Regions from separate parts of the Williamsia sp. Y721 genome, predicted to be linked through region 2. Evidence: predicted binding sites of a transcription regulator. Region 2 holds the regulator's gene; the other holds the start of a gene.
The links. Region 2 encodes LexA, which represses DNA repair genes until DNA is damaged. Its sites were predicted from a motif close to CGAACANNTGTTCG; they were not measured.

Region 1: the regulator LexA is predicted to act here: its motif matches at 9,931-9,944, upstream of AC56PL_RS12540 (HNH endonuclease signature motif containing protein).

The regions. Positions count from the first base shown of each region.
Region 1 covers NZ_JCASNH010000002.1:808,058-819,868, reverse strand. Annotated here, with positions in the region: gene AC56PL_RS12595 (LytR/AlgR family response regulator transcription factor) at 1-3, opposite strand, end outside; gene AC56PL_RS12590 (mycofactocin-coupled SDR family oxidoreductase) at 110-931, opposite strand; gene AC56PL_RS12585 (nuclear transport factor 2 family protein) at 938-1,396, opposite strand; gene AC56PL_RS12580 (AMP-binding protein) at 1,578-3,143, shown strand; gene AC56PL_RS12575 (carboxymuconolactone decarboxylase family protein) at 3,161-3,565, opposite strand; gene AC56PL_RS12570 (MerR family transcriptional regulator) at 3,558-4,001, opposite strand; gene AC56PL_RS12565 (histidine kinase) at 4,060-5,265, opposite strand; gene AC56PL_RS12560 (hypothetical protein) at 5,297-5,593, opposite strand; gene AC56PL_RS12555 (TIGR03086 family metal-binding protein) at 5,642-6,229, opposite strand; gene AC56PL_RS12550 (helix-turn-helix transcriptional regulator) at 6,289-7,134, opposite strand; gene AC56PL_RS12545 (aldo/keto reductase) at 7,248-8,249, shown strand; gene AC56PL_RS12540 (HNH endonuclease signature motif containing protein) at 8,311-9,870, opposite strand; gene AC56PL_RS12535 (phospholipase D-like domain-containing protein) at 10,017-11,510, shown strand; gene AC56PL_RS12530 (acyl-CoA dehydrogenase family protein) at 11,514-11,811, opposite strand, start outside.
Region 2 covers NZ_JCASNH010000003.1:680,686-692,496, forward strand. Annotated here, with positions in the region: gene hrpA (ATP-dependent RNA helicase HrpA) at 1-575, shown strand, start outside; gene nrdR (transcriptional regulator NrdR) at 581-1,030, opposite strand; gene AC56PL_RS17885 (LysM peptidoglycan-binding domain-containing protein) at 1,121-1,627, opposite strand; gene lexA (transcriptional repressor LexA) at 1,819-2,538, shown strand; gene AC56PL_RS17895 (acyl-CoA dehydrogenase family protein) at 2,641-3,783, opposite strand; gene hflX (GTPase HflX) at 3,876-5,450, opposite strand; gene dapF (diaminopimelate epimerase) at 5,496-6,386, opposite strand; gene miaA (tRNA (adenosine(37)-N6)-dimethylallyltransferase MiaA) at 6,424-7,326, opposite strand; gene AC56PL_RS17915 (class III extradiol ring-cleavage dioxygenase family protein) at 7,320-8,066, opposite strand; gene AC56PL_RS17920 (DUF349 domain-containing protein) at 8,261-9,634, shown strand; gene AC56PL_RS17925 (Rv2732c family membrane protein) at 9,705-10,313, opposite strand; gene miaB (tRNA (N6-isopentenyl adenosine(37)-C2)-methylthiotransferase MiaB) at 10,313-11,811, opposite strand, start outside.

The DNA.
Region 1 (11,811 bases), on a different contig from region 2:
CACTGTCAGTGCCGGCCGTTTCGTGGGCGCGGAATCCTTGTTCGTCTGTGACACAACGGGGTCTATCGTGCCACGTACGCTCCTCCTCGAGCCCACCAACGCGGCGAAACTACATGGCCGAGCATCCGGCATCCACGGGCAACGCGACGCCGGTGACGTATCGGGCCTTCTCACTGACCAGCCACATCACAGCGTTGGTGATGTCTTCGGCTTCGACCATCGGTACCGGCAGCATGTTCCCGCCCATGGACGACGGACTGCCCTGCTCCGCGTGCATCTTGGCCATGTACTCGTTCATGACCATCGGTGTCGCAACCCCGGTGGGATGGACCGTGTTGACGCGGATGTTGTGCGCCGCGTACGCGTTTGCCGCCGAATGCATCAAGCCAACGATCCCGTGTTTCGACGCGGCGTATCCGAACACGGCCGCACTCCCGTCACCACCGCGTCCGATCAGGCCCTGGACCGAACTGGTCAGGACGATCGATCCGCCCCGGCCTTTACGAATGATCGACGGCACGGTCGCCGCGATCGTGTTCCACGCCCCGAACAGATTTGTCTCGACGATGTCGCGGTAGAGCTGCTCGTTTTTCGGATCGGCGACCCCGAGCGCGACCACACCGGCATTGGCGACGACGATGTCTATCTCGCCGAGTTGCGCGACGCCGGCCGCGACAGCAGCCTCGAGGTCGGCCAGCTGTCGCACGTCAGCGGTATACGTCGAGATCCGGCGGCCCTTTTCGGTGACCAGGCGGGCGGTCTCGTCGAGATCCTCTTTGGTGGCCAGCGGATACGGAATGGAGTCGATGTCGGCGCAGATGTCGATCGCGATGATGTCGGCGCCCTCTTCGGCCAACGCCACACAGTGGCTACGGCCCTGCCCTCGTGCCGCACCCGTGACCAGCGCGACCGTGTTGTCGAGTTCACCCACGACGTTTCAGCTCTTCAGCGACGCAGCGTGATGCGCCTCCGCCCCTGCCCTCATGGTGGCACTGAACCAGACATCCTCTTCCTGGAAGTCGTACGTACGCCATCCTTCTGACGTTCGCACCAGCTTGTGGCGATACCAGCCGCCACAGTCACTCTTCTCGGTTTGACCGGGCAGGATCATCGGGTTGTAGAACATGGCCCGCACCTCCGCGCGATCACCGGTGATCGTGTAATCGATATTGGTGATGAAATGCTGCTTCATCGGCAGCATTTTCATCGAGGCTTCGAGCCAGGCCGAGATCTCCGCCGGATTGCCCGTCGGGCCGCTGACGGCGGAGTAGTCGACGCGCGCATCCTCGGTATAGAGCGAGCGCCACAAATCCCAATCCTCGGAGTCGACCGCCTTCGCGTAATTCGTCAAATGCTGCTCGATTTCCAGCCTGTCGACAACTTCTTGGATCTCCACCTGACAACTCCTCGCTGCGAAACCAACTGATTCCAGAACAGCATTCGCACCATCAAGACAGCGCGGAAACGCTATTCTCCATTTTGAAAACCTAGCTTGCTTCGTATGATCTACGTCATAATCGCCCGCTGTCAAGATGCGGGTCGCACTTGAGTATCGACACGTCAGGAAGTAGCACTCGATGAGACATATCCCCGACGAACTGGCAAAACGGTACCGAGACGACGGTTGGTGGACCGAAGAAACCATCGGCGAACTGGCCGGTCACGGATTGGCCGACCGCGGCCACCTCGCATTCGAAGTGCACTCCGCGACCCACCCGTACGTGGGGACCTTTGCCGATGTCGAGCTGATCGCCCGCAGGCTGGCCGCCGGACTCCGTGATCGCGGCGTCGGCGAAGGCGACGTGGTCGTCGCGCAACTGCCGAACTGGATGGAGGCCGGCGCCACCTTCTGGGCGACGTCGTTCCTCGGTGCGGTCATCGTGCCCGTGGTCCATTTCTACGGCCCCAAGGAGATGGCCCACATCATCGCCACCACCAAGCCCAAGGTGGTGATCACCGCCGAGGGCTTCGGGAAGATGACCTACGAGCCGGACCTCTATCGTGACGTCCCGGTCGTCGGTGTTGTCGGAGCGAACTTCGACGAACTCCTCGCGGATGAGCCGATGGCCGGGATCGTCAAGGCCGACCCGGCCGCGCCTGCGCTGATCGCGTTCACGTCCGGAACCACCAGTAAGGCCAAGGGTGTGATCCACAGTCACCAGACCCTGGTCTGTGAAACCCGGCAGCTGGCCGCTCGCTGGCCACGCGACGGGCAACCGCAGATCACCGGCGCGCCCATCGGTCACTTCATCGGAATGGTCAGTGCGTTTCTGATCCCCATTCTGGAGGGATATCCGATTCACCTGATCGACGTCTGGGATCCGGCCGTGGTGCTCCGGCTGATGACCGAGCGGAAGCTGAAAGTTGGTGGTGGTGCACCATATTTCGTGACCAGTGTGCTCGATCATCCCGACTTCACCGCCGCGCATCTGGAGTTCATGCCCTACGCCGGCCTGGGTGGCGCCACCGTCCCGTTGACCTTCACCCGCCGGCTGACCGAACTCGGCGTCACCGCCTACCGCTCCTACGGCAGCACCGAACACCCCTCCATCACCGGATCGAAAACGACCGACTCGGTCACCAAACGTACGGAGACCGACGGCAGCGCGCTCGAAGGCGTGGAGCTGAAGATCGCACCCGACGGCGAGATACTCTCCCGCGGCCCCGATCTCTGCATCGGATACACCGATGACGTGTTGACGGCCAACGCTTTTGACTCCGACGGCTGGTATCACACCGGCGATATCGGGATCCTCGATGAGAACGGCAGTCTGACGATCACCGACCGCAAGAACGACGTCATCATCCGCGGTGGCGAGAACATCAGCGCGCAAGAGGTCGAAGAGGAGCTTCTCGGACTACCCGGTGTCGCCGAAGCAGCGGCGGTCTCCGCACCCGATGCCCGACTCGGTGAACACACCGCCGCGGTATTGCGACTCAAGCCGGGCGCGGCGATGCCCACGCTGGACGACCTACGGGCGCACTTCACCACATCCGGTCTGGCAAAACAGAAGTGGCCCGAGGAGCTTCACCAACTCGACGAGTTCCCCCGCACGCCCAGCGGCAAGGTCCAGAAGGCTGCGATCAGGAAGATCGTGGCCGAGCGCAACCAAACGAGCGAAACATCCAGTGTCTCGAGCTGACATCGGATCCGACTCGATCAGGAGATCGGCAGTAGTCCACGTTCGGCAAAGACCTTCTTCGCAGTGAGGGTGGCGTTCAGCGCGCGCGGAAATCCGCAGTAGACAGCCGAATGCAGCAGCGCCTCGATGATCTGGTGCGGCGACAGACCGACGTTGAGTGATGCATTGATGTGGACGTCGAGCTGCGGCTCGCATCCGCCGAGCGCGGTGAGCATGCCGAGGGTGACGAGCTGGCGGTCGCGCGGTTCGAGACCGGGTCGCGAGTAGATGTCACCGAACCCCCATGCCACGACCTGGTGTGCGAGTTCTGGTGCAACATCTTTCAGGGAATCGATCACGTTCACACCGGCTTGTCCGTCGATCGCGTCGAGCACCGATCGTCCATGGTCGTACCGTTGTTCGCGCGTGGTGGTGTCATTCATGGGTGTCTCCTGCATCGTTGTCGTTTCGGTCGCCGGACGCGGCGGCCAGGTCGTTGCGGTAGATCGCGATTTTTGATTCGAGTGCCTTCTCGTGCTGCCGCAGGGTCGCAATCTGTTCTCGCAGGCCCGCTTGGTGGACTTCGAGCAACTCGAGCCGGGTCGCGACAGTCCCGGCGCCTTGCGCACGCAGCTCGGCGTACACACGCATCCGTGAGATCGCCATCCCGGTTTCACGGAGTCGGAGCAGGAATTTCACCCACTCCACATCCGCCTCCGAATACCGGCGCTGATTCCCAGGATTTCGGCCGACGGATTCGATCAGCCCGGCACGTTCGTAGTAGCGAAGGGTATGCGCCGATACACCGGTCACCAGCGCCATCTGGGCGACCGTCAGACTTTGGGGATCAACGTCGGTCGACGCTTCGTCGTTCTTCATAGAACGCAGCGTAAGAGTTAGAGCGCACTCGAAGTCAACCCCGAGGTTGGGCGCGAATTCAGACCGAGATCCCCGGCCGGAACTTCGGTACCCGCATGCTCACCTTGGTTCCGGCGCCGGGCGCGGTTTCGACCACCAGTCCGTAGTCGTTACCGAACGCCGCGCGCAACCGGTCATCGACGTTGGCCAGACCCACGTGTGCGTTCTCGGTGGCGCTGGGTCCGCCGGTCCCGGTGACGATCGCGTCGAGATCACCGGACCGCAAGATTTCCGGATCCATCCCGATGCCGTCGTCCTCGACGCTGATCACGCAATCGGTACCCTCGTCGGCCGCGACGATGGTGACCGTCCCGCCTTCCGGCTTACTCGAAATACCGTGCCGTACCGCGTTTTCCACCAGCGGCTGCAACGCCAAGAAGGGCAATACCACGTTGAGGACCTCGGGAGAGACCTGCAGTTTGACCGACAGCGACCCCCCGAACCTGGCCCGTTCCAGCGTCAGATAACGGTCGATGTTGCGTAGTTCGTCGGCAAGCAGGGTGTACTCCCCGGCAGCGCGGAACGAGTACCGGGTGAAGTCGGCGAACTCCAGGATGAGCTCGCGGGCCTGATCGGGGTCGGTCCGCACAAACGACGCCACGGTGCCCAACGCGTTGTAGATGAAATGCGGACTGATCTGAGCCCGCAACGCACGTACCTCGGCCCGGTCCAGACGGGCACGAGAGGCATCGAGGTCGGCCAACTCGATCTGGTTACCTGCGTAGTGGGCCACTTCGGTGATCGCCGACAGCATGCCCGGTCCCGGCTGGTTTCTGGTGACCACACCGATCACACCCACCGATCCGGTGCCGTCGGCAGGCATCGGCTGCACGATCAGCGCCCGGACACCGGGTTCGTCGAGTTCAGAGGCCTTGATGAGGATCCGGCGCCCTTCGGCCGCGGCTCGAACTGCAGCGTCTGCGAACTCGGTTGCCAGCCGCTCGTGAGATCCGGTCCAGGCCAGGACCACACCGTCGGCGTCGGCAATGCCCAGTGCGTCGGCAGCGGTCAGACTCTGCAGATGCGGCGCGGCCTCCGCGGCCGAGTCGGCATTCAAACCGCGCCGCAAGGGCCGGGCTGCCAGTGACGCGGTGTGCAGGGTCGCGTGTACTGCCCGCTCGGCGGGTGTCGTCAGGGTCGGGCGGGTCCGAACCCGCAGCGCCACAACGGCAATCGCCAGCACCAGTACTGCAATGACAACAACGGCGATCGTGATGCCCGACATCAGCGGCTCATCACGTTGTCGGTGGGTCTGCTCAGCGATCGGCGACAGCGTAGGCCGCGCCTGCGGCCGCTGCGGTCACGGCGAACACCGACGGCCAGGCACCGATCTTCTTGGCCAGCGGATGCGACGCACCAAAGGCGACCAGGTAGCCGGCCAGCAGCGATCCGGCCACGACCGGGCCTTTCTCCTGGTACCACCGGGTGGCGCACCAGCCGCCTGCCGCGGCGAGCACGACGCCGCCGAGTTCACGACGCCCGCTGTATCGGGCGGTGGCGTATCCGCCGACGAGTCCGGCGGCAACAACAGGTGCAGTCAATGGGGTACTCACCCCCAGGACTCTACCGCCGCCCGGTCAGCGGCCCGGATGTCCGCACGCTCAGCGCGGTGGTTGCCAGGAGGGGTCGCGGCCCGAGAGTCCCAGTAGTCGATCGAGGTCCGAAGCATCGTCGGCCGTCGGGACCCGCGGGCCGAAAGTCTTGCCGGGACCCTGATAGTCCGGGGTCAGCATGTTGGGCGCAAAGGCCGCCGACGCGGCCGCGGCCTCGGGTGCGGGGTCCCATGTCTGTCCCGTTGCCACCGCGAGGTCCCAGCCATGAACCACGTACTCCCACAGGATCATCGACATCGCCATGTCCCCCGGCATCGGGCTCTCGCCGAGGTAGAGCGGACGCTGGTCGGCGCCTGCTCGCACGGCTGCGTCGAGTTGTGCTGCCGCCGAACCGATCACCTCGGCGGCAGGCACCGCAGCCTGTGGAACCTCGGCACCGCCGGCTTGTGCCCGGCCATCGGCATCGGCGAATCCGGCCGCGAACGTGGTCAGCCAGCCCGCAACGTGGTTGCGCAGCTGTGCGACATCGAGTTCGGTACACGGCGTAGGTGCGGTGTCGTGGCCGTCGGTGTTCGCGACGACGATCGCGAGATCGGCCAGGACCGGCCGGAGTAGGTCAACAGTTGAGTTGGTCATGCCATCGAGTCTTCTCCACGATCAGCGGCCGCGTCTTGAAGAAATGCGACAAACCGGCGTCAACGGCCTCCGGTCATGGCCTGGGTGCCGATCACCGACAACAATTCGAGACGTTCACGGGCAGGCGTGCCCGGCTGTGGGAAGTAGACAAGCAGATGTTGGTCCGCGTTCTGGGTGACCAGCGTTTCGCATTGCACGGCGATCTCACCGATCTCGGGGTGGATGAACCTTTTCACGGCACTGGTCCGGATTTCCACCCGATGTTCCGACCACAGCTCGACGAACTCTTCACTACCGGCCTGCAGTGCCCCCACCAGTTCCATCACCACCGCGTCGTCGCCCCGTTTGGCGGCGATCGCGCGCAGGTCACTGACGTGCTTGCGACCCATCATCTGCCAGTCCTCCGGGTGGAAACGCCGGCGGGCCTGCGGATCGGTGAACCAACGCCAGGTGAAGAAGCGGTCCAGTCCGGTCACTGCCGATCGATCGCCGGCAAGCAGCACGTTCATCCGGTTCTGTGCCAGCGTCTCGCCGAGTTCTGAGATCACGCAGGCCGGGATGTCGTCGAGCTTGTCGAGTAGGTACAACAGACCGGGACCGACATGGGAATCGCCACCGACGCGGGGCGGCGGCGCATGTCCGCACAGCAGGTAGAGGTGATCTCGTTCGTCGTCGGTGAGTCGCAGAGCGCGCGCCATCGACGCGACGATCTGCGTCGACGGGTGCGGGCCGCGGGCCTGCTCCAGCCGGGTGTAGTAGTCGGTCGACATGCCGGCCAGGACGGCCACCTCGTCACGACGAAGTCCCGGTGTGCGACGGCGAACGCCTTCGGGCAGTCCCACGTCACGGGGGACGAGCGCCGCGCGGCGGCGACGCAGGAAGTCGGCCAGCTCGTCGCGGTCCATACGTGTGCTCACGAGGACAACTCTGCCCGTTCGCGGCCTCGCGAGCCAGGGACCGGCGATCCCCCGATAACCGGTCTCTGCCACCGGCCGCACAAACCGTCCAGGCTGAGCTCATGAACATTCAACAGGTAACCCTCGGCAAAACAGGACCATCGGTCTCCCGCATCGGCCTCGGTGCGATGGGCATGTCCAGTATGTACGGCCCCAGCGACGACGCGTCGTCCATCGCCACCATTCACGCCGCGATCGATGAAGGTGTGAACCTCATCGACACCGGCGACTTCTACGGAAGCGGTCACAACGAGATGCTGATCGGCCGGGCGTTGCGCGAACGTGATCGCGACGACGTGCAGCTCAGTGTGAAGTTCGGCGGACTCCGTTCTCCCGACGGCGAATTCGTCGGGTTCGATACCCGACCGGCTGCGATGAAGAACTTCCTCACGTATTCGCTCACCCGGCTCGGGGTAGATCACATCGACATCTACCGCCCGGCCCGCCTCGACCCGGCCGTCCCGATCGAGGAGACCATCGGCGCCATCGCCGAGATGGTCGACGCCGGTTATGTCCGCCACATCGGCCTGTCCGAGGTGGGTATCGACACGATTCGCCGCGCTGCGGCAGTGCATCCCATCGTCGACCTGCAGATCGAGTACTCGCTGATGTCCCGCGGTATCGAATCCGGAATACTGTCGACCACCCGTGAACTCGGTATCGGAATCACCGCCTACGGCGTGTTGGCGCGCGGCCTGCTGAGCAACTCGGTCGGGGCCGGAACCACATTCGCCCCCAACGACTATCGAGCGCACACCCCACGTTTTCAGGGCGACAACCTGACCAAGAACCTCGAACTCGTCGATGCACTCGCGACGATCGCCGACCGGCGCGGTGTCAGCGTCGCACAACTCGCGATCGCCTGGGTACTCGCCCAGGGTGACGACATCGTCCCGATCATCGGCACCCAGAAGGTGACACGGTTGCACGATTCCCTTGCCGCCCTTGACTTCAACCTCACCAAGGCGGAACTCGACACCATCGAGGCCGCCGTCCCTGCTGACGCCGCTGCCGGCGGGCGCTACGACGAAGCCCATATGGCGATGCTCGACAGCGAGCGCTGAACGCAGGCTCGATCCGCGGCCATACGCGACCACTGATCTCTGAACACACTTACCTGCAATGCTATTCGACGGACTCGGGATCGTCGGTGCCAGAATCAGGTGGGAGGTCAGATACGTCGCTGGTCAGTTCCGCCAACTTTTCGGCCAACACCGCCTGGCGGTCGCCGAGGACTTTTTGCCAGGCCGCTGCGAAGGTTTCGTTGACATGCTGGGCACGGTTGACTCTCGGTTTGCGTTCCGGATCCACACTTGCCGGGGGTATCCACCCGACCCTGCCCTTGTCGGGCCCTTCGGTGATCATCACCGTCTGCCACTGGCCCGGGCCATCGCCGACGAGCTTGTGATGCGGCGGGCAGGCTGATCCCATCAGATCGATGTCGGTCAGACCACCGTTGATCCAGGCAATCAGGTGATGGATCTCCGCCCAGGTCGCCGGATTGGTGCACCCCGGGTGCGAGCAACCGCGATCCCGGGCGAACATCGCCAAACGCTGGCCTTTCTGCGCGGTGCGTTTGGCCCGGGCGAAATACAGCACCTCGGCGCTGTGGTTGGCGAAGACGGCGAGGTATTTGTCGGAGCGGGCCGACAGGTTCAACGCTTCCTTGACCGGAATATCCACCCCTGAAGCCGTTTTCGCGATACCCGCGCAGTCGTCGAGCTGCTCTTTGGTCATCGTGATGATCAGTTGAGCCGGCAAACCCCGATGGGACTTACCGAGCAGGTTGCACGCCAGAATGGTTTTCAGAATTGCTTTCAACGCATCGTGATGTTGCTGGCTCGTCGAACGGGTATCGCGCTCGGCCGCGGCCTTGATCAACTCGGCATCTTGTTTCGGATCATCGCTCGCGCCGGTCGGCGAGTTCGGGTCGGCCGGATTGTTCATCCCGGGCGCGGCCCAGACGTCCATCACGGTCTTGAACAACGCCAAGGTTTCCGGATCTAGCGTGCCCGAGATTTTCGCCATCAAGTCCACACCCTGATCGCCGATTCCCACTGAACGTTTGCGGGCTCGATCGCTGTCGTCGGTCAACCGGCCATCGGGATCGACCCGCGCCAGGACTTGCCGGCCCGACGCAACCAACTGCGTCGGGTCCTGACCGACCGCTTCTTCGGTCATCCAGTGATCAACCACGTCATACACCGCCGGATCGGAAGCAGACGGGATGTGTTTGCGCACATCCAACATCACATCCATATGCGCTGCCCCGATCAAACCTCTCGACCAGGCCTGTTCAGCGGCAGGACATTTCGGCGCCAACTCCTGCCCCTGTATCGTATGAAACCGTCCGACGGCCTCCAGTCCACGGATCCGGGAGGAGGTTTGCCCTTTGGTCAACCGCAACTCTTGCCGCACGAAACCGAACAACGACGAATACCCCGCCTTGGTAAACGACGAGCGGTCCGACACCCGCAGCAAATTCCGCACACCGGTGAACTCGACCTTGCGGGAGATCCGTTCATGCACCCGCACAAGCTCATTGAGCTCACTGTCAGACATATCCGACGAGGAACAATCATTGATATCAGCGAGCAACAACTCCAACTCGAGATACATGGCCACCAACACCGGAACCGAAGAAGAATCAACCGTCACGTCATCAGATGGATCGTCAGTCATCATGCCCCCCAGCACATCTGATCGAAATCTTGCCATGAGTCTACCTGCGATGCCGCCGCATGTCGAATGTTTGTTCGACTAATCAGCGCGTACAACCCAACGTGCTACTTTCTAGAACGCTAATCCGTCGAAGAAGCCGAGGGTCCCCCGTGAGCAGTGACAAGCCGGTGCTTGTGCCCGATGAGACCTGCTGGAAGATCGCCGAGGCCGATCGACTCGCGGTGATCGTCGACGCGGCCGACTACTTCAGGCATGCAAAGGCCGCGATGTTACAGGCACGCAGCCGAATCATTCTGATCGGATGGGACTTTGACACCCGGATCCAGTTCGAGCCCGAAGGGCAGACCCTCGACGGTCCCAATGCTCTCGGCGATTTCCTGAAGTGGTTGCCGCAGAACCGACCCGGGCTCAATATCAACCTCCTCAAGTGGAGTTTGGGGTTGGGTGCGATCAACAGGGGGATGGCGCCGGTTTTCATTCAGAACTGGCTCACCGACCCCGCACTGCAGTTCGAGAACGATCTGGTGCACCCGGTTGGCGCGGCACATCATCAAAAGATCCTGGTGATCGACGATCAGATCGCGTTCTGTGGCGGCATCGACATGACCGTCGACCGATGGGACACCTCCGACCACCTCGATCAGAACGATCGGCGCACCCAGCCCAACGGCAAGACGTATGGGCCCTGGCACGACGCGACCACCGCTGTTGACGGGGACGCGGCCCGGGTGGTCGGCGAGATGGCACGGGCCCGATGGTTGGCAGCAACCGGGCGCACCCTCGAACAGGTCACCGACGTCGGGGACAACTATTGGCCCGACACACTGATCCCGACCATGGAATCGGTCGACGTGGCCGTGGCGCGGACATTGCCGGAGATCCCGGGCCGGGACGAGGTGCGCGAGATCGAATCTCTCTATCTCGCAGCCATAGCCGCCGCTCGGGACTACCTCTACATCGAGAGTCAGTACCTCGCGTCCCGGACCATCGCCGAGGCCCTGGAGAAGCGCCTGCGCGAAAGCGGGGGGCCCGAGATCGTGATCGTCCTGCCCCGACATGCCGACAGCTGGCTCGAACAGCAGGCGATGGACGGTGCCCGCCAGCGCCTCCTCCAGTTCCTGTGGCAGGCCGACACCGAAAAGCGTTTTCGCGCATACCATCCGGTGACCGCGGGCGGGGAGCCGATATACGTGCACGCCAAGGTCCTGGTGATGGATGACCGTCTCCTGCGCGTGGGGTCGTCCAATCTCAACAACCGGTCGATGGGCTTCGACAGCGAATGTGACCTCGCCGTCGAGATCGATCCCGACCTTCCCGAATCGAATGAGAACCGCATCGCGATCCGCGGGGTCCGGGATCGGCTGCTGAGCGAACACCTCGACATCGACGTCGACGAACTCCAGGCTGCGATCGACAACCATTCCGGACTCGGCGCCGCCATCGACGCAATGCGCGGCGACGGCAAGACCCTGGTCGAGTTCGATCACGACATCGTCGACGGCGAGGACAGCCCCTTCGCCGAGAACGAGCTGATGGATCCCGAGCGGACCCGAACATCGTTGTTGGAGAAAACGTATCGGTTGGTTGTGGGCCGACGACGGATCCGGAGGGCAGCCCACCGAGAGCTCGCTGACGCGCACTGACCCCTATAACGCGTAGCTGCGCATCACACCTTTGCTGATGATCGTCTTCTGGATCTCACTGGTGCCTTCACCGATCAGCAGGAACGGCGCCTCCCGCATCAGGCGTTCGATCTCGTACTCCTTCGAGTATCCGTAGCCGCCGTGGATACGGAAGCTGGCCTGCGTCACCTCGGAGCAGTACTCGCTCGTCAGGTATTTCGCCATCCCCGCGGCCACGTCGTTACGTTCACCGGAGTCCTTCAGCCGGGCCGCGTTGACCATCATCAGATGGGCCGCTTCGACTTTGGTGGCCATTTCCGCC
Region 2 (11,811 bases):
GCGGTGAGGCATTGCTCACCGATTGCGTGCGGGCGGCGGTGATCGACCTGGTTCCCCCGCAGCCGGAGGTCTGGACCGCTGCCGACTACGCCGCGCTGAAAGGCCATGTCGCCGGGCAGGTCACGAGTCGGGCCACCACCAAATTGCGCCAAGCCGCGGCGATCTTGACCCGGGTGGCTCCGCTGCGTACCGCCATCGCGGCCAGCACGGTGACTGACGCTGCCGACGACGTGCGCGATCAACTCGCGGATCTTGTCTTCGACGGGTTCATCTCGGCCACCGGTGGCGAACACCTCCCCGAGATCCCGCGGTATCTGGATGCTGCCCTGGCCCGGCTGGAACAGCTGCCGGCCTCCGCTTCTCGGGACGCCGCGTCGATGGCAGCCATCGATCGCGTGGTGGCCGCATGGACAGACCATCTGCGGATGATCCCGCCGCAGCGGCGCGATGCGGTCAGCGAGGCCGCGGGCTGGATTGTCGAGGAATTGCGAGTCGGGCTGTTTGCTCAACAGCTCCGAACCGCTTACCCGATCTCAGAAAAACGTGCCATCAAGGCGATCCGCGACTTGCGGTAGTGGCGCTAAGGCTTGCTCGACCGGAGGTCGTCGATTTCTTTCTGGAAATCATCCACCGAGTCGAATGACCGGTAGACGGAGGCGAATCGCAGGTATGCGACCTCATCGAGATCGCGAAGCGGGCCGAGGATAGCCAGACCGACCTCATTGGCCGGCACTTCCGCCGAGCCTGATGCCCGGACTGCTTCTTCCACCTGCTGCGCGAGATGCTGCAATTTGTCGTCGTCGACCGAACGGCCCTGGCAGGCCCGGCGGACGCCGCGCATGACCTTCTCACGACTGAACGGTTCAGTGACGCCCGTTCGCTTGACCACCGAGAGCACCGCGGTCTCCACGGTGGTGAAACGGCGTGCACACTGCGAACAGGCGCGGCGGCGACGGATGGCCTGACCCTCGTCCGCCACCCGCGAATCGATTACGCGGGTGTCCTCGTTCTTGCAAAACGGGCAATGCATGCACGATTCCTCGACGGTCGACGGCCTGGGCGGAGTGACCAGACACTGTGACTCCGAGGATACCGTCCGCGATCGCGGCCCCTCCACGGTCTACCTCGCGTAGACGGGGGTGACCAATGCCTGACCCACCGACAGTGCCGAGTTGTTCATGGCGTTGAGTTCCATGATCTTCGCAACCACGGCTTCGGTCGGCATCTCGGGTGCGATGCGGGAGGCGATGGCGCCCAACGACTCCCCCGATTGGACCCGGACGACCTCGGTTCCGACGCGGGCCGGATCGGCGGACTGTTGCATGACGCCGCCGAAGAAGGTCATGAACGCCACCACGAGCATCAGACCGACGCCGGTGACCGACGCAGCCGCCCAGGCGCGTCTGCGGGCGAAGACCATCTCGCGAGCGGTCGGTATCCGCCGCTCGGAATTACGCGAATCGGCACACGAGACGGCGACCCGGCGCTGCGCAGGCAGACGGCGACCGGCCGGGCGTGATGTGTCCGCGGGCCGTACCGGGCGCGTGGTGCGCGGGGCGGTACCGCTCTCGGAGTGGTGAACAGGCCGAGCTGTGGCCGGCCGGATGATGGTGGTGGCTGCAGTCATGGGGTTCAGTCCTCGATCATCGGTTTCGATCTCTATTCGATCACTCGTTCGATTGAAAGAGTGTTCGATTTGTACCACGGGCCTCCGACAAAGCGCCACGCCTGATCGAACAAATGTTTGAGACTTGTGACCATTTGCACTATCTTTGTCGACATGGACCCCGCCCGATACCGCATGAACTGGAGGACCTGATGGCCGATACAACCCAGCCCCCGACACCGGCGGACGGGGCCGCGACCACTGTTGTCGCCACCGAACCACTCGCCGAGGGCTCACTGACCCCCCGTCAGAAAGCAGTTCTCGAGGTCATCCGTACCTCGGTTCGCGAGCGCGGCTACCCGCCGAGCATCCGGGAGATCGGTGACGCCGTCGGTCTGACCTCGACGTCGTCGGTCGCCCACCAGCTCCGCACGCTCGAACGCAAGGGTTTCCTGCAGCGCGAGAACAACCGGCCTCGAGCGGTGAACATCCAGGACACCGACCTGAACCCGGCCACAGCGGCCGGGCAGGTTCAGACACCGGACGAATCCCTGCCGACACCGACGTTCGTCCCGGTCCTCGGCCGGATCGCGGCCGGCGGTCCGATCCTCGCCGAAGAAGCCGTCGAAGACGTCTTCCCGCTCCCCAAAGAGCTGGTCGGTGAAGGTTCACTGTTCCTGCTCAGGGTCGTCGGTGAATCGATGATCGACGCCGCGATCTGCGACGGTGACTGGGTGGTCGTACGCCAGCAGAATGTTGCCGACAACGGCGACATCGTTGCGGCGATGATCGACGGCGACGCCACGATCAAGACATTCAAGCGCACCAAGGACGCCGTGTGGCTGATGCCGCACAACCCGGTGTTCGATCCCATCCCGGGCAACGATGCCGTCATCCTGGGCAAGGTCGTCACAGTGATGCGCCGACTCTGAGCTCCGAGTCGTAGGCAGATCACTCTCAGAGCGATCAAAGGCGGGGTGTACCGGGATATCCCGGTACACCCCGCCTTTCGAGTTCAGGGGATCACGAAGTGATCAGACCCCGAGACTGCGTCCGATCACTTCCTTCATGATCTCGGTCGTGCCGCCGTAGATGGTCTGCACGCGAGAGTCGAGGAACGCCTTGGCGACCGAGTATTCACGCATGTAGCCGTATCCGCCGTGCAGCTGCAGACACCGGTCGACCAGGTGCACCTGGTTCTCGGTGGCGTAATACTTGGCCATTGCGGCGTCCGGGACGGTCAGCTTCTTCTCGTTCAGCAGACCGATGCAGTGATCGACGAAGACGCGCGTCGTCGTGGTCGAGGTGGCCAGTTCGGCCAGCAGGAACCGGGTGTTCTGGAAGTTTCCGATCGAGCGACCGAAGGCCTTGCGGTCCTTGGCGTACTGAACGGTGGTCTCCAGCACCTGCTCCATCGCCGCCGCGGCGACCACTGCGATCGACAGGCGTTCGCGGGGCAGGTTCTGCATCAGGTAAATGAAGCCGAGGCCTTCTTCACCGAGCAGGTTCTCGGCGGGCACGCGGACGTTGTCGAAGCTCAGTTCGGCTGTGTCCTGCGCCTTCATGCCGACCTTGTCGAGGTTGCGGCCGCGCTCGAAACCCTTCATGCCACGCTCGACGACCAGCAGGCTGAATCCCTTCGCGCCTGCCTCGGGGTCGGTGCGCGCGACCACGATCACCAGGTCGGCGTTGATGCCGTTGGTGATGAACGTCTTCGATCCGTTGAGCACCCAGTGGTCGCCGTCTTTCTTGGCGTTGGTCTTGATGCCCTGCAGATCCGAACCGGTTCCGGGCTCGGTCATGGCGATGGCGGTGATGAGCTCACCGGAGGTGAATCCCGGAAGCCAACGCGCCTTCTGCTCATCGTTGGTCAGCTCCAGCAGGTACGGCGCGATGACGTCGTTGTGCAGGGTGAATCCCAGGCCGCTGAACCCGCCCCGTGCGGACTCCTCGGAGACGATGGCCTGGTAGCGGAAGTCGTCGACTCCGCCGCCGCCGAACTCTTCGGGTGCGTCCACGGCCAGGAAGCCGTTCTTACCTGCTTCGATCCACACATCGCGATCGACGATGTTCTGCTCTTCCCAGCGGGCGTGGTGCGGCGCCACATGCTGTTCGAGGAAGCTTCGGTACGAATCGCGGTAGAGGAGGTGTTCAGGCTCGAAAATCGTACGTTCCATCAAGGTCTCCATAACGAGGTGTCAAAACGCGGATGTGCCAGTAACTGTAACTGGATTCTACATTTAGCCCAAGGGCCTGGAGGCCTGGATTTTCAGAACAAGTCAGATGCGGCGAACTCGGCCAGCTGGCTGGCAAGCGCAGAAGGCACGCTGGCGACGATCTCCGTGCCATCGGCGCCGTGCTCTTCGCGCGTCACATCTCCCTCGGCGTGGATGCGCGAGACCAGGTCACCCCGGGAGTACGGCACCCGGACGGTGACATGGACGTCATGTCGCGACACCGACTCCCGGACCCGCTCGAGCAGTTCCGGGATACCTTCGCCCGTGGCCGCCGAGATGAAGACCGCGTCGGGAAACAGACTCCGAAGCTGCGTCAGCACCGTCGGATCGGCGACGTCGATCTTGTTCACCACGAGAAGCTCCGGTGGTGCGGTCGCCTTCTCGTCCTGGATCACCTGATCGACGACCTTGCGCACCGCGCTGATCTGGTCCGTCGGAATCGGGTCCGACCCATCGACGATGTGCAACAGCAGGTCAGCGTCCGCGACCTCTTCCAAGGTCGAACGGAACGCCTCGACCAGCTGGGTGGGCAGGTGCCGGACAAATCCGACGGTGTCTGTGACCACGATTTCCCGACCGTCGTCGAGGGACATCTTCCGGGTTGTCGGGTCGAGGGTGGCGAACAGCGCATTTTGCACCAGCACACCCGATCCGGTCATCGCATTGATCAGACTGGACTTGCCCGCGTTCGTGTAACCGACGATCGTGACCGATGCGACAGCGGACTCTTTCCGCTTGGTGCGCTTGGTGTTTCGCGACGTCTTCATCTCACGGATCTCGCGGCGCAACTTCGCCATCCGCTCACGGATGCGGCGACGGTCCGTCTCGATCTTCGTCTCACCGGGGCCACGCAGACCCACGCCACCGTTGCTGCCCGCCCGGCCACCGGCCTGGCGGGACATCGATTCACCCCAGCCGCGAAGACGCGGCAGCATGTATTCCATCTGAGCCAGCGCGACCTGGGCTTTGCCCTCGCGCGACGTGGCGTGCTGGGCGAAGATGTCGAGGATCAGGGCGGTGCGGTCGATGACCTTGACCTTCACCACCTTCTCCAACGCGGTGAGCTGTGCGGGTGTCAGTTCACCGTCACAGATGACGGTGTCGGCGCCGGTGGCCTCGACGATGTCGCGAAGTTCATGAGCTTTGCCCGATCCGATGTAGGTGGCCGGATCCGGCTTGTCCCGACGTTGGATGAGACCTTCGAGCACCTCGGAGCCGGCGGTCTCGGCCAAGGCCTTCAGCTCGGCAAGACTCGATTCCGCCTGCGCGGTGGTGCTGCCCTGCAACCAGACACCGACCAGAACGACCCGCTCCAGTCGAAGCTGCCGGTATTCGACCTCGGTGACATCGGTGAGTTCGGTGGACAGGCCCGCAACGCGCCGCAACGAGGCCCGATCGTCGAGTTGCAGGTCGCCGAGCGTGGGCCCCTTGTGGAAGTTCGGCAGGTGGATCTCTGGGGCGCGGGGCTCACGAACCTTCGAGTCCGGACCAACCGAGTCTGGGCTGTTCGAGTCCGGGCCGTCAGAAGCGGGATCGTCAGAGCGGAAAGTATTCGGATCGGCTTCGTTCAAGTCGCCTTCGTTCGATTCAGGTTCGTGTTCAGTCATGAGGTCACCATGGTTACATTCGGACATGCGCACTGCATAACGGATTTAGCGCCACCCTGCGTTGAGCATCCCGGCTCCGACCAAGACCGAGGGCCCACGGAGTTCGTTGTCGGTCTCACCGACAGTGACGGTCACCGCGCCACCGGGAACGTTGACGACCACCGCACCGGTGCTCCGGCCGACCGACCGCAGAGCTGCGTTCGCAGCCGCAACGGTGCCGGTGCCACAGCTACGGGTCTCCCCCACGCCGCGTTCGTGCACCCGCATCGACACCTCGCCGACCATGGCATCGTCGTCCGACTCGACCAGCGGTGTCATCAGTTCGATGTTGACACCTTCCGGAAAGTCATTGTGGTCAAAGGTGATCGGCGCCGTGAGATCGATGCTCCTCAGACGTTCGAGAGTGAGGCCCTCGACAACACAGGCCAGATGAGGGTTGCCGACATTGACCGACAACCCCGAATACGTCTGGTCTCCGATGGTGGCCTTGCTTTCGACGCCGCTACGGGCCCGGCCCATCAGGACACTGACGTCGGCCGTGGATTCAGACAGACGGTGGACGGTCACTTCGCGGCCACCTGCGCGCGAGCCGACCGTGAAGGTCCGCCCGGTCACCAGATCGTGTGCGGCGAGGTAATGCGCAAAAACCCGCACCCCGTTGCCACACATCTCCGCAACCGAGCCGTCACCGTTGCGGTAATCCATGAACCAGTCATCCGCGGCGACGCCGGTTGGCAGCGCCTCGAGGACACCTGCGCCGAGAAGCGCGCCTGCGGTGGCGACACGGAGCACACCATCAGCACCGATACCGCGGTGGCGATCACAGAGTGCCGACACGAAATCGGGTGTCAGATCCAGTTGCACGCCGGCATCGGGCAACAGCACGAAGTCGTTCTCCGTACCGTGCCCCTTCACAAAATCAACACGCCCGAACATTTCGTCAAGACTACCCGTCCCGGGGTCTGTCCGGTTCTCACCTACCTGCGGCGCGTAACGCCTGACCGAGCAGATCTGGGGTCGCCGCATCGAGCCAGTGCACCCGCGGGTCGCGACGAAACCATGACCGCTGCCTGCGCACGTACCGGCGGGTCCCGATGAACGTCAGTTCCTGCGCGTGCGCGAGATCGTGATCGCCGTCCAGGGCGGCGATGACCTGTGAATATCCGATGGCCCGCGACGCGGTGACACCCTCACGCAGGCCCTGCGACAACAACGCCTGCACCTCGTCGACAAACCCCTGCGAAAACATCTGTTCGGTCCGCAGCGCGATGCGGGCGTCGAGCTCTTCGGTGTCTCGATCAAGCGCGATGATGGTTGTGCCCCAACGTGGTTCACCGATTGTCGGCGCCGACGCGGCAAACGGCTGCCCGGTCAGCTCCACCACCTCCAACGCGCGCACGATGCGCCTGCCATCGGTGTCGAGGATGTTGTGGGCGGCTTCGGGATCGACCGTACGGAGCCGATCGTGCAGCGCAAGCGAACCCACCCGTTCCAGTTCGGCCTCATAGCGCCCACGGATCTCCGGATCGGTGGCCGGGAATTTCCAGTCGTCGAGCAATGCCTGGATGTACATCATCGACCCACCGACCACGACCGGTGTGCGACCTTGCGCCAGGAGCGATTCGACGTCGGCCCGCGCCGCCTGCTGATAACGCGCCACGGTCGCGGTCTCGGTGACATCGAGGACGTCGATCTGATGGTGAACGATGCTGCGGCGCTCGCCTGCAGGCACCTTTGCGGTGCCGATGTCCATCCCCTTGTACTGCTGCATCGCGTCGATGTTCACGATGTCGCCACCAAGCGCTTCCGCGACGTCGAGGGCCAGATCAGATTTGCCGCTTGCCGTGGGTCCGATCACGGCAATCGGAGTCACCATGCGTGGCCCCCTGGCGTCAGATCCCCCGGTGTCAGATCCCACAGCGCAACGCTGTAGCCGACCCCGAACGGCGCTCCGGCATAACGCAATTCGGGGGTGACCTCGAAACCCTGCGTCGCTGCGGCGGCGACCTGCCACGGGCCCCGACCATCCGCTCCGAAGAGCTCGCACTGCGGCTGCGCCAAGGCGGCAAGTGCGGCACGGTCCCCCGAACCGAGGGCACTGTCGATGGTGTCCTGGAACTCGGCGGATCCATCGGCGGCGCCACCGGGAGCCTTGGGGCCGAGCGTATTGGCGCCATCGGCCACCACCAGCAGCCCCACCGGGTACGGTCGCGTCGCCAGATGACGGGCGAGCGCCTGCCCCTGCTGCGCGCAGGCCGACGCACCACTCGAGCTGAACACCAATTCGGTGGTCAGCCGGACCTCCGGATCGACCTGATTGCGAAGCCATCCGCCGATCAACAACGAAAGATCCATCTCGGGGTCTGCCGGGCCGGTTGCCTCGGGATCCAGATCAACTTGAACGTCCACCCCGAAGCCGACAAAGCTGCCTCTCGGCGCGATCGGCTTCGCCGGATCCCCTGCTCCGACGATCACCCAATCGCGGCACCGAACGGCCAGATCTGCACATACCTGCAGCGTCGCGGCCCGAACAGGCACCAACTCCGGCACCTGCGACCCGGACAGTTCGGGCACCAGAGCGGGCGCGGAGGGCACAAAGGCAGCAGCGATCAACACCTTCGCAACGCTAGTCGACCGGCCGCAGGGCACACTGCCGAGCCATCGCAACCCGGGATCCGCCGGTCATTTGTCGGCGAGTGTCCCCACCCGTGCCGGTGACCTGCTTCAATGGGTGTGGGCGGTGGAGGTGAATCACCGTCGGCATCAGATGTGACTGGCAGCCGTGTCGCGCGGCAGGGATAAGGAATGACATGACCGACCACACGCCGCAGCCGGCAGCCACCGACAACCCCACCCCGTCTCCGGGCCCGAAACCGGGCCCCAAGCCAGGCCCCCGGCCCGGTCCGCGGCCCGGCCATCATCCGCCGGCCCACCCTCATCCCGCACCCGTCGAGCCCGGCAGGCAGGCTTCCGACCCGTCCGAGTTCGGACGGATCGACGAAGACGGTGCGGTGTGGCTGAAGAACTCCGCCGGAGAGCACCAGATCGCCTCCTGGCAGGCCGGCACCGCTGCCGAAGGTCTGGCCCACTTCGGACGCCGCTTCGACGACCTGGTCGTCGAGGTCGAACTGCTCGAGGAGCGACTCGACGCAGGCACCGGCGATCCGCGTAAGACCAAGATCGGCGCCGCGGCACTGCTCGAATCACTTCCGACCGCAGCGGTCATCGGTGATGTCGACGCCGTCGCGGTTCGCCTGCAGGCCATCATCGATTGGGCCGAAGGCGCTGCCGAAAAGGTCAAGCACGAACGTGACGAATCCCGGGCCAAGGCCGTCGCCCGCAAAAACGAACTGGCCGAAGAGGCCGAGACCATCGGCGCCGAATCCACGCAGTGGAAGGTCGCAGGCGACCGGATGCGCCAGATCCTCGACGAGTGGAAGACCATCAAGGGCGTCGATCGCAAGACCGATGACCTGTTGTGGAAGCGCTACTCAAAGGCTCGCGACACCTTCAACAGGCGACGCGGTGCCCACTTCGCCGAGATGGACCGCGAGCGAGCAGGCGCACGGTCCCGCAAAGAGGAGTTGATCGCAGAGGCCGAGGGGCTCTCGTCCTCCACCGAGTGGGCCGACACCGCAGCAAAGTTCCGCGACCTACTCACCCAGTGGAAGGCCGCAGGCCGCGCACCCCGCGATCAGGACGACGCACTGTGGGCCCGGTTCAAAGCTGCCCAGGACGTGTTCTTCGGCGCCCGCAACGCGGCGTCGTCGGAACGCGATGCAGAGTTCGAGGAGAACGCAGCAGCAAAGATCGAACTCCTCACCCGCGCCGAGAAAACAATCGATCCCGATGGCGATCTCGAGGCCGCACGTCGTGACTTCCGTTCGATCCGGGATCAGTGGGACGAGATCGGCAAGGTCCCCCGCGACCAGATGCACAGCCTTGAAGCCCGGATCAAAGCCGTGGAGAAGCGTATCCGCGATGCCGAGTCCGCTCAGTGGGAGCGCACCGATCCGGCTGTGAAGGCCAGGGCCCAGCAGTTCGCAGACCGCGTTGCCCAGCTCGAGGATCAGGCGGCCAAGGCAGAGGCGAACGGCAAGGCCAAGGACGCCCGCAAGCTCCGCGAGCAGGCCGAGCAGTGGCGTGAATGGGCCCGCGCGGCCGAAGGTGCGATCAACGACTGACCTGCACCAGATACAAAATGACCGGGCCGATGGCCCGGTCATTTTTTTGGTCAGTGCTGCTTGGTGTCGATCAGTTGTCTTTCTTGGGATGCTTGGTCGCCGACTTGCGCTGCAGCGCAACAGCCTTCAGCTCCTGCGCGGCGGCATCGTCGCGTCGCTGCGCTTCCAAGGACAGCTGCACCGAGGTGCGTACCCACACCACGCGCGCCCAATGGAATGTCAGGACGAACATCGCCAGCCAACCGACAATGAGTCCGGCGCCGACACCGCTCGGCGGGTCGAAGCCCGATACGCCGGGGGTGTTGCGTGACCACCAGGCCAGCATCCCCGCGACACAGCCGACCGCGCAGCCACACAAGGCGATCCACGCAAAGAACCAACGCCGGGTGAGCAGGGCGAGCGTCGAGAAGCCGATGCCGAAGATCAGCTGGAGCCAGACCGAGATACGTGAGGTGACGGTGACGTTTTCCGCCACGGCCTCGGGGTTGAATGTCAGGACGTCGATACCGCTGACCGAACCGGTATGTGGCAACACCATCGACAACATCACCACCAGCACCGCGCCCGCGACCACCAGCGCGCGGGCGCCGGGATCGATCTCCCCCGCGACCTTGCGCTCGGCTTTGCGCAGGTCGCCTTCGAACTGTTCGAAATCGTCGCTTTGGTTCTTGCCTGCCATCAGATCTCACATCCCGAACCGCAGCCGGATTCGACCGGCGCTTCCATTGGTTTACCGATTGTCGGCAGCCCCAGGCCCACCCCGATCGGTGGGGTCTGGGGTGTGGTGCCCGCGGCATGCGCATCGCCCGCGCGGGTGCGGCGGTGGTTCCGCACACCCGAATCGGCCAGCAGGTAATGCGGTGCGGCCCCGGTCACGTCGGTGTCGATCAGATCACCGGGTCGGATCGCGGTGTCGCTGGTCTCGAAGTGCACCAGTCGCCCATCACGAGCACGTCCGGTCATCCGACCGGAATCCTTGCGTCCGTCGGCGGTCACCAGGACCTCGACCGGACTTCCGATCAACTTCTGGTTCTCTTCCAGGCAGATCCGGTCCTGCAGATCGGTCAGGCGCATATAACGCTCCGAGACAACCTCTTTCGGAACCTGGTCAACCATGTCGGCCGCGGGCGTGCCCGGCCGTGGTGAGTACTGGAACGTGAAGGCACTGGTGAACCGCGCCTTGGCCACCACGTCGAGGGTTGCCTGGAAATCCTCTTCGGTCTCACCGGGGAATCCGACGATGATGTCGGTGGTGATCGCCGCGTGCGGCATCGCCTCCCGCACGCGCTCGATGATTCCGAGGAACTTGGTGCTCCGGTAGCTGCGCCGCATCGCCTTGAGGATTCGATCCGAACCCGATTGCAGTGGCATGTGCAACTGGGGGCACACGTTGGCGGTCTGCGTCATCGCCTCGATCACGTCGTCGGTGAACTCGGCCGGATGCGGAGAGGTGAAGCGGACCCGCTCGAGCCCTTCGATCTCACCGCAGGCGCGCAACAATGCCGCGAATGCTCCGCGGTCACGACCGAGTTCAGGGTCGGCAAACGACATTCCATAGGCATTGACGTTCTGGCCGAGCAACGTCACCTCGAGAACACCTTCGTTCACGAGTGCCTGCACCTCGGCCAGCACGTCTCCGGGGCGGCGGTCGACCTCTTTGCCCCGCAACGCCGGCACGATGCAGAACGTGCAGGTGTTGTTGCACCCCACCGAGATCGACACCCAGCCCGAATACGCGGACTCACGCTTGGCGGGCAGGGTCGATGGAAAGGCCTCGAGCGAGTCGATGATCTCGACCTGCGCGACCTCGTTGTGGCGCGCCCGTTCCAGGAGGACGGGCAACGAACCGAGGTTGTGGGTACCGAAGACCACGTCGACCCATGGCGCCTTCTGGACCACGGTGCTGCGATCCTTCTGCGCCAGACAACCACCGACAGCGATCTGCATCCCCGGGCGCTGAGCCTTCACCGGGGCCAGGTGCGAAAGGTTGCCGTACAGCTTGTTGTCGGCGTTCTCGCGGACCGCGCACGTGTTGAAAACAACCAGATCGGGCTCGGTGTCGGCGTCGGCCCGGACGTAGCCGGCTTCCTCGAGCAACCCGGAGATCCGCTCGGAGTCATGGACGTTCATCTGACAGCCGTAGGTGCGGACCTCATAGGAACGGCCTTCGGCGATCT